DNA from 2 places in the Corynebacterium glutamicum ATCC 13032 genome. Region 1 is predicted to be linked to the other one. Evidence: riboswitches for the same ligand, from Rfam matches in the RefSeq annotation. Region 1 holds a riboswitch; the other holds the start of a gene.

The links. A riboswitch is a leader RNA that binds a small molecule or an ion and turns the genes downstream of it on or off. The one in region 1 is predicted to bind thiamine pyrophosphate.
Region 2: another riboswitch for thiamine pyrophosphate. It lies ahead of CGL_RS05380 (ECF transporter S component); the one in region 1 lies ahead of CGL_RS10130 (thiamine phosphate synthase).

Annotation. Positions count from the first base shown of each region.
Region 1 covers NC_003450.3:2,148,774-2,153,587, reverse strand. The annotation lists gene CGL_RS10150 (ThiF family adenylyltransferase) at 1-470, opposite strand, end outside; gene CGL_RS10145 (thiazole synthase) at 472-1,254, opposite strand; gene thiS (sulfur carrier protein ThiS) at 1,256-1,453, opposite strand; gene thiO (glycine oxidase ThiO) at 1,467-2,591, opposite strand; gene CGL_RS10130 (thiamine phosphate synthase) at 2,588-3,253, opposite strand; TPP riboswitch at 3,254-3,367, opposite strand; gene rplS (50S ribosomal protein L19) at 3,616-3,957, shown strand; gene CGL_RS10120 (iron-siderophore ABC transporter substrate-binding protein) at 4,419-4,814, opposite strand, start outside.
Region 2 covers NC_003450.3:1,124,052-1,128,865, forward strand. The annotation lists gene CGL_RS05370 (MFS transporter) at 1-775, opposite strand, end outside; gene CGL_RS05375 (4-hydroxybenzoate 3-monooxygenase) at 782-1,969, opposite strand; TPP riboswitch at 2,255-2,364, shown strand; gene CGL_RS05380 (ECF transporter S component) at 2,356-2,961, shown strand; gene CGL_RS05385 (ABC transporter ATP-binding protein) at 2,962-4,302, shown strand; gene CGL_RS05390 (energy-coupling factor transporter transmembrane component T family protein) at 4,299-4,814, shown strand, end outside.

The DNA.
Region 1 (4,814 bases):
AAGCGCAGTACCGTTGCCCAGATGAGGGGAGTTCCGGTGATTTCGGCGGCATCAGACACTAAGTATTTTGTGGAGAAAGAATCGGAGCCGTCTAAGACGAGGTCCACGGAATTGAGCAGCTCGCAGGCGTTTTCTGGAGTGATCCGTTCGTGCAACGCGTTGACGGTGATGTCTGGTTGGAGTTCTTTGAGGCGCTCGGCGGCAACCTCGACCTTGGGTCGACCGACATCGCTTGCGCCGAAGAGGATTTGGCGGTGAATGTTGGAAATGTCGACGGTGTCGTCATCGATGACCGTGATGGTTCCAACGCCTGCGGAAGCCAGCGACTGCATGACTGGGCAGCCGAGACCGCCTGCGCCGATGACTAGAACGTGGGCGTTGAAAAGTCGTTCCTGCTGCTCAATACCATATCCGGGGAGCGCGAGTTGGCGGGCCGTGCGGTGAAGCTCAGATGTGGGAAGCTGCGCCATGTTAAAGCACCTGCTCCGCCCAGGATGCCAAACCTTCAAAACTTGATGAGGCCACCGCATGTTGGCGTTGCGGGATCCGGCCTGCTTGGGCGGCTAATCTTCCGGCTTCAACGGCGTGGAACATGGATTCGGCCATCGCGACGGGATTTTGGGCGCGGTTGATAGCGGAGGCCAGAAGGACGCCGTCGCAGCCGAGTTCCATTGCGAGTGTGGCATCAGAGGCAGTGCCTACACCGGCGTCGAGGATCACGGGTACGCTCGCGCGGCTGCAAATCAGTTCAATGTTGTGCGGGTTGAGAATGCCCAGGCCGGTTCCGATCGGGGAGCCCAATGGCATGACAGCTGCAACGCCACAGTCTTCTAGTCGGCTGGCAGTGATGGGATCGTCAGAGGTGTAAGCCAGAACGGTGAAGCCGTCGTGGACGAGGAGTTCGCAGGCATCAAGAAGCTCAACGGTGTCGGGCAGCAATGTGTGTTCATCGGCGATGACCTCCACTTTCACCCAGTTGGTATCGAGGGCTTCCCGAGCCAATTGTGCAGTGAGGACGGCGTCGCGGGCAGTGCGGCAGCCTGCAGTATTGGGGAGAAGGGCGATCTCGAGGCGGCGCAGCATGGCAAAGATGGATTCTCCGCTAGAGGTGGTTGCTTGGTGTCGACGCATCGCCACGGTGGTCAATTGAGTTCCACTGGCGACAAGGGATTCCTCCAGCAACGCCTGAGAGGTGGCTCCGCCGGTGCCCATGATGAGGTGGGAATCGAAAGTTTTATCAGCAATATGCAGCATTTTAACCTCCCTGAATTGCGGTGAGAACTTCTACGGAATCGTTGTCACAAATGGCGCGTGACCACTGGGATCTGGGTACGACCGCGGCGTTGATTGCCACGGCGACTCCAGTGTCGTGGCCGATTTCTTGGTGGACCAATTGCTCCACGGTCAATTCGGAAGAGCGCATAGATGTGCCATTGAAGGTGTAGGTAATCACTTGTGAAAAATCCTTAAATTTGGTGGCGAAACGGATCGCACACATCAAGAGTGGGGAACAGTGGCTGGTTGGTTGCCATATCAACGGCAGCGCGTGCACCAAGGGCTGACAGCAAAATTCCATGGCGGAAATATCCTGTGGACGCAATCACATTGGATCCAACCCATCCCAGGTACGGCAGGTCATCCGGGGTGCCGGGGCGGGCGCCGCAGGTGACTTCGATAAATTCGGTTTCTTCAATGCCCGGAATCAAACGGATAGCATCGCGTAGCAAATCATGCACTGCGCCCGTTCGAGGTTGCGGGTGATCCTCACGGCTTGTCGCGCCGATCGCGAGGGTGCCATCGGTACGCGGAATGATATAAATCTGACGATCTTCCACAAACCCGCGCACCACCTTGGTGACCATCGGCTGCAGTCGCTCCGGCACGCGCACGCGCACAATATCGCCGTACACCGGCCTCAACTGCAATGGGTTCGCGCCCTCAAACCAGCCGGGAATGCTTGCGGCGCCCAGGCCCGCCGCCAAAACAACAACGCTTTTCGACGCAACCCTCACCCCCGAATTCATCGTCACGGTCAAACACGGATCGTGGCCATCAATAGAGATCACAGCGTCGGCAATATGCTCCGCACCGCGTTGCAAAATGGCATCCAATAACGCCCGGGCATACAGACGCGGCGACAGCTGATGATCCCCATCAATGCTGACCACCTTAGAAATCCTCGGCGACAACGCTGGCTCCGCAGCCCTTGCCTGACGAGTAGTCAACACATCGACAGGCAAATCCTTCAAATGCATGTACTTAATCAACTCCGCAACATGCATGCCATCCGCGCGGTCCGCACCGATAAGAAGGGTTCCATCAGTGCGATACCCAGTGGGCAAGTCAGTGTATTTAGACACTCTTTGGAGGAGGTCTGGGTATAGGCGAGCGGATTCCTTCATCAACAAAATCAGATCATGTTGCTGATACTGCACCTCCGCGGTGGGGGCCAACATTCCGCCGGCATGATGAGTCGCACCGGAAATTGGGTCAGGATCAATCAACGTGACTTGGTAACCAGCCTCCTGGAATTCAAAGCAGGTGGTCAACCCAATGATTCCGCCGCCGATAATAATCGCATGCTTCTTCATGAGAGCCTTCCTAATTCAAAGTTAGCCACCACATTTTCAGCGACCTGCTGTGGATCATCAGATTCAGAAAAAGCCCGCACCATGGCAACGCCAGCCACACCGGTTGCGCTGAGAGCGCGCACATCGGCAGGGGTGACATCACCAATCGCAACGATCGGCACCTTGGACAATTCCACCAAAGGGGGATAACCCGCAAGGCCAATCGGTGGCCGACCTGAATCCTTGGTGGGAGTCTTCCGAAACGGCCCAGCACCGATGTAATCCAACACATCGGACAGCTCATTCGCCGCCGCCACAAGTTCTAGGGTTCCAGTAGTCAACCCAATGATCGCCTCAGGCCCCAACAACTCACGAGCCTCAAGCACCGACATATCATCCTGCCCAAGATGCACACCGTGAATCGGGAGTCCTTCGCGCATTAAGGAAGAAGCAACGTGGAGGTGGTCGTCGATAAGCACCCTCGTTGTTGGGCTGCACCGCGCAACCTCAAGCGCAACCTTTGATGCCAACTCCCTCATCGCTTCTGGCGAAATAGGCTTTGAACGCACCTGCACCACACCCGCGCCACCACGAGCCGCAGCAGACGCAGTGTGCACAACCTCATCCACCGAGCCCGCACCAGTCACAACATAACAACGCAGGTCAAAACGATTTTCAAACACGGGACAATCAATCCTCGCTTCCTTCGCTGGTGTTAACCAGACAGGTTCGAACGGTCCCGCGCAGCAACAGCGCGCAATCTCAGCCCAATGCATTGGGCACCCGTGGGGTAAGTCGCCACCAGTCAAGCCCGACAACCAAGATTTGTCAACGGTTAGTGCACCCAAGTGAGGGGAGCAGACCCCAGTTTGAAAACCAAGGCGCACATGTGAAAGAATATTTCAGTTGACTGTGCAAACCCCAACTCACGTTGGGCAAACGTGACAGCCTCGAAAATTGAAACGGAAACGAACCGGCCGAGCACCCCAAACCTGGGGAAGTGCCGCCAGGGTCCTCTTTCCCTACTAGTAAAAGGATTGTTTATATGAACATTCTGGATAAGATCGACGCAGCATCCCTGCGCGACGACGTTCCTGCATTCCGCGCCGGCGACACCCTCGACGTACACGTCAAGGTCATCGAAGGCACCACCACCCGTACCCAGCTGTTCAAGGGTGTTGTCATTCGCCGTCAGGGCGGCGGAATCCGCGAGACCTTCACCGTACGTAAGGTTTCCTTCGGCATCGGTGTTGAGCGTACCTTCCCAGTACACTCCCCAAACATCGAGAAGATCGAGGTCATTCGTCGTGGTGACGTTCGTCGTGCGAAGCTGTACTACCTGCGCGAACTGCGCGGCAAGGCTGCACGTATTAAGGAGAAGCGCTAATTATTTAGCGTTTGTTAGGTGCTTCTAGTACTTAACAGACCCCTGACCAGTCACTTTAAGTGATTGGTTGGGGGTTTCTTTGTTTCTTGGGGTGGGTTTTGTGGGGTTTTGTGGGGTTTATCCCGCATTTATCCCGCGTTCATCCCGCAGGAAACTCGGATAAGACTTGGGTGGGGTCATTTCGGGGCGACCAAAAGGAAAAACCAAACAGGGGTGCCAAAACTTCCGTGATTTGGGGGATTTGGGCACGCCTGTTTGGTTTGAGGCTCCGATAACCGGATACACGTGCCAAAACTTGTCGATTTCGACAACTATGGGCACGCCTGTCTGGTTTCCTCTGGAGCAAACTAAAATTTGAGTTTGGGCCCACAAAAAGTGACCTCATAGAATCGATTCTAAGGGCCCTTCGGTGTCATGATGAGGGGAACGCCCATTCGGAAATTTGAGGCCCTTAAATCGGCTTAGACGGTGACGTTGTCTTTGAGGCCTTGGAGGATGATTTCAGCCGACACGAGGGATGCGTTGAGGTACCAGGAATCGCCGTCAACTGGGATTGCTTGGTTGGACTGAACCGCTTTGAGTGAAGTCCACAATGGGGTGTCTTCAGGGTTGATGTTGCCTTCTTTGATGCCGTAGAAAAGCCAGTCGGCATCAGCTTGGGCAATGAGCTCAGCGGAGAGGTCTTGACCTGCCGTGTCGGTGAACTGCTGGTTTTCTGGGCGGGCGTAACCGCAATCGGCAGCAACCGTTCCGGCCATGGATTGTGCGCCGTACATCTGGAATTCCTGATCTTTGGTGCGCAGGAAGGAAACGGTTGGTGGGTTCGCAGGCTGGTTTGCGGCGATTTCGGCTGCTGA
Region 2 (4,814 bases), 1.0 Mb from region 1:
CCATGAATGAGGTGCCCCAAATCGCCAGGGTGTTGCGGCGGAACGAGGGCTTGAACAGGGAGGAAAGTGAGGAGGACTCGCCGAGTTCTTCTTCGTGTTCGCGATCAAGATCATCATCCAGGGAAAGTCCATAAGATGCTGCAACTGCCTGCGCCTCATCCAACTTGCCGGAGATTTTGAGGTACTGCGGGGATTCTGGAAGGAAGAAGTACAGCAGTGGTAGCAGGATCAGTCCTGGTACGGCACCTGCGATGAACATGGAGTGCCAACCAAAGCCGTCGATAAGGAAGAGGCCAAGGAAGGCGGTTGCTACTGCGCCGACGTGGTAGCCGGTCATCAAGGTGGTGGATGCAGAGCCCGCTTTGGTGCCGGGGCGGAACTCGGTCACCATGGCAATTGCGGTGGGGAGTGCTCCACCAAGGCCAACACCTGCGAGGAAACGCCACAGGCTGAAGAGCTGGACGTTGGTGGTGAATGCCAGCAGGAGAGTGAATACAGAAAATACTGCCACAGAGAACAGCATGACACGGCGTCGACCCAGACGGTCCGTTAAGAAACCGATGGTCAGTGCGCCAATGGTCATGCCGACGAGGCCGATGGTGGAAATCTGTGTGGCCTGTCCAGCAGTGAGATCCCACGCGGGATCCTCCAGCATGGACGGGATTGTTGCACCCAGGACGACTAGGTCAAAGCCGTCGAGGACAATTGCGAACCACAGGAGTGCGAGAACTGTTCCGACACTTTTGGTTGCGCGGGTTGGGGTGGTCGTTGACACGAGCGTTTATACCTCGAAGCGTGGTAGGTCGCGCCCAACGTACTGCTCTGCGAGGTAGCGTTGGCCGGATTGGGATTCTAGGACGGAGCGCAATTCAGCGAATCGGCGCTGGGTGGCAAAGTGATCTTCGCCGGGTACTGCGTGGAGCATGGAGCTCATCCAGTAGGAGAAGTGCTGTGCTTTCCAGATGCGGGGGACTGCCAGGGAGGTGTAGCTATCGAGCAAGCCGGTGTCCTTCTTCTTCAGGGCACGAACCAGTGCTGGCGCGAGTACTGAGACATCGGCAACAGCCAAGTTGAGGCCCTTAGCTCCGGTTGGCGGCACGGTGTGTGCAGCATCGCCAGCAAGGAAGAGGCGTCCCTTTTGCATTGGTTCGGTGACCGCGGAGCGGAAACGCAGCACGGCCTTGTCAAAGATGCGCCCTTCAGACACGGTGATGCCAGGGGAGTCCGCACGCAGGTGCAGCTGTTCCCAAATGCGGTCATCGGGCCACATGTCTGGGGTGTCGTCAGGGTTGCACTGCAGGTAGTAGCGCTGGATTTCATCGGTACGGGTGGAGATCAGCGCAAAGCCCTCAGGGTGGGTTGCGTAGATGAGTTCCTTTTGGGTTTTTGGTGCTTCCACCAAAATGCCGAACCATGCGTAAGGGTATTCATGGCGGGCGCGCACGCCACCGTCTTCGGTGATCAGCTTGCGGTAAGGGGAGTTGGAGCCGTCAGCTGCGATGACGTAGTCGGCGGTGATGGTGGTGGAGGAACCATCGGCTTCGGTGTAGGTCACCTTGGCGAGGTCGCCTTCGTAGTTTTCTACGGAATCAACAGTGGTGGTGAAAAGGAGTTCGCCGCCATCTTCGATGCGCTTGGCAATGAAATCTTTGAGGTATTCGTGCTGCGGGTAGATCGCAACCTTGTGGCCGGTGAGTTCGGTCAGCGGAATGCGGGTGCGCTCATTGTTGATGGAGATGTCGATTGCTTCATCGTGATCGGCTTCTGCTTCCATGCGTGCGCCGACTCCGGTTTCGCGCATCAGATTCAGGGTGCCTTGTTCCAGGATGCCTGCTCGGACGGTTTCTTCGACGTCCTTGCGGGTGCGGGATTCAAAGACGATTGATTCCACACCTTGAAGGTGGAGGAGGTGGGCGAGGGTTAGTCCTGCTGGTCCTGCGCCAATAATTGCCACTGGTACGTGGTTCATGGGGAACTCCTTTCATTGACCCACTGGAGGTGAAGTCCATTAAATGGTGCACCTCACAGTGATTTGGGACTCAATGTAAGTGAAAGTGCATTCCGTGACAACCTGTTCGCCTTGCGAACCAGGCATTTTCTGAGGTTGAAGTCACAGCCAGCGGAAAAGCGTTTCAGCTCATGCTGCCAGGGTGTAATTAGGGGTGTGTGTCAGGGGTTGGGGTGGTTATGTATTAATCTAGGTCAGTTTCTAGGATTTCCAATTGGTTTAAGCTACTGTGAACGCGTACTTAAATTTCATAGACACGGGTGCTCGGTGAAAATCCGGGCTGAGATCTGGCATAGCCACGACCGTCGAACCTGATCCGGATAATGCCGGCGATAGGGAGGAAAAATATGGCTAGTCCTGCCATGCAAAAAACTAATCAACCAAAGTCTTCCTGGCGTGTTATTGACATCGTCATCGCATCCGTTTTGGGTGTCGCCTGCGGATTGATTTTCATCGTGTGGAATTCCATCGGCTACGCCTGGACCACCGCATTTCACGCACTCACACCAGGCCTTGGCGGCATCGCCATTGGTATTTGGCTGCTCGGTGGTGTGCTCGGTGGGTTGGTTATCCGCAAGCCGGGTGCCGCAATTTTCGTTGAAGTAGTGGCCGCATGTGTCTCTGCAGCGCTTGCTTCACAGTTTGGTATCTCCACCATTTACTCCGGCTTGGCGCAGGGAATCGGCGCTGAAATCATCTTCGCGCTGTTCCTCTACCGTCGCTACAGCCTGCCCACCACCATGCTTGCAGGTATGGGCGCAGGTGGCGGCGCAATTTTCCTGGAAATGTTCTTCTACGGAAACCTCGCAAAGACGATGTCCTTCAACATCATCTATTCCACCACTGTCCTTATTTCCGGTGCGATCCTTGCCGGCCTGCTCAGCTGGTACCTGGTCCGCGCGTTGGCGAGGACTGGTGCACTTGATCGTTTCGCCGCTGGCCGCGAGGTATAAATGACCACCGCACTTGGAACGCGCGTTGTTGCGCGCAACTTTGGCTACCGCCATGCTTCCCGGGAAAACCCCGCGCTCAAAGACATCAACTTCGAGATCGCACCTGGTGAACGCATCCTGCTCACCGGCGCTTCCGGCGCCGGAAAATCCACGCTACTCGCCGCGCTCGCTGGCGTTTTAGGCGGTTCTGATGAGGGCGTTTCTACGGGCGAATTGCTTGTCGACGCCCCCTCCATCGGTTTGGTTCTCCAAGATCCAGATTCCCAAGTCATCGCCTCCCGCATCGGCGATGATGTGGCGTTTGGCTGCGAAAACCTCCAAATTCCGCGCGAGGAAATCTGGCCACGGGTGGAACGAGCACTTGAATTGGTGGGCTTGGATCTACCACTGAGCCACCCCACGAAATATCTTTCCGGTGGCCAAAAACAACGCCTCGCTCTTGCCGGTGTGATCGCCATGGGTGCTCGTCTGATTCTGCTTGATGAACCCACCGCAAACCTTGATCCTCAAGGCCAAAAAGATGTGGTCGCAGCAGTGGATCGCGTTGTTCAGGAAACTGGAGCAACACTCATCGTGGTGGAACACCGCCATGAGCTGTGGGTCAACATCATTGACCGGATCATCAGTATTACTGACGGCGAAGATGTCCAACCTGCAGAGTTGATCAAGGTGGGCCAGTTGCCTGGGGCGCAGCCGTCGACAAGCAAACCGATCTTGTGGGCGAATGATTTGCTGTGCACCTGGGGCGGCCTGCGTAGTTTTGAGGTGCCGGAAGGCGCCTCGACGGTGATCACCGGGCCGAATGGCGCTGGAAAATCCACACTTGCGCTGACCATGGGTGGATTGCTTCCGCCGAAAAGTGGGCAGCTGGAACTCTCTGACACGGTGCGCGGCGGCCTTAACACGCCCCCGCACAAGTGGCGTTCAGCTGATCTAGCTGCACGTATTGGCACTGTCTTTCAGGATCCAGAGCACCAATTTGTGGCGCGCACTGTGCGTGATGAGCTAGAAATTGGGCCGAAAATCATGAAAGTCGATGCAAGCGAGCGCATCGAGGAGCTGCTTGATCGTTTGCGCCTCCGCCACTTGGAAAACGCCAATCCGTTTACCTTGAGTGGTGGAGAAAAGCGCCGCCTATCTGTGGCGACAGCCTTGGTGGCAGCACCGAAACTTCTCATTTTGGATGAGCCTACGTTTGGCCAAGATCCCGAGACCTTCACAGAGCTGGTGACGATGTTGCGTGAATTAACAGACAACGGAATCAGCATTGTGTCGGTAACCCATGATCCTGATTTCATCGCAGCGCTGGGCGATCACCACATTGAGGTGAGCGCGAAGTGAACCTGCTGATCAAAATTAATCCCGTCACCCGCATCATCGCGTTGATGGTACTGACCACGCCGTTGCTGCTGAGTTTGGATGTGATGTCGGCAGCGATCGCGCTGGTGGCAACCATTATTCTGGCACCATTTGCCGGCGTGACCTGGAAGATGCTGCTGAAACGTGGCTGGATGCTGTTCCTCATGGCACCGGTGGCTGCATTATCCATGGCGCTTTATGGCAGGCCGGATGGAAAAGAGTACTTTAGCTTCCTGCTCATTCACGTCACTGATAATTCACTGGCTTTGGCTGCTGCCATTGGGCTGCGTGTTCTGGCGATTGGTCTGCCCGTTGTGGTGCTGATTGCTCGCATTGATCCCACCGACCTGGGCGATGGTTTGGCGCAGCTGCTCAAACTGCCTGAAAGGTTTGTCATCGGTGCTGTGGCAGGAAGCCGACTGATGACGCTTTTTCGGGAAGATTGGTACTCCATGTCCAGGGCAAGGCGTGCCCGCGGAATTGCTGATCAGGGC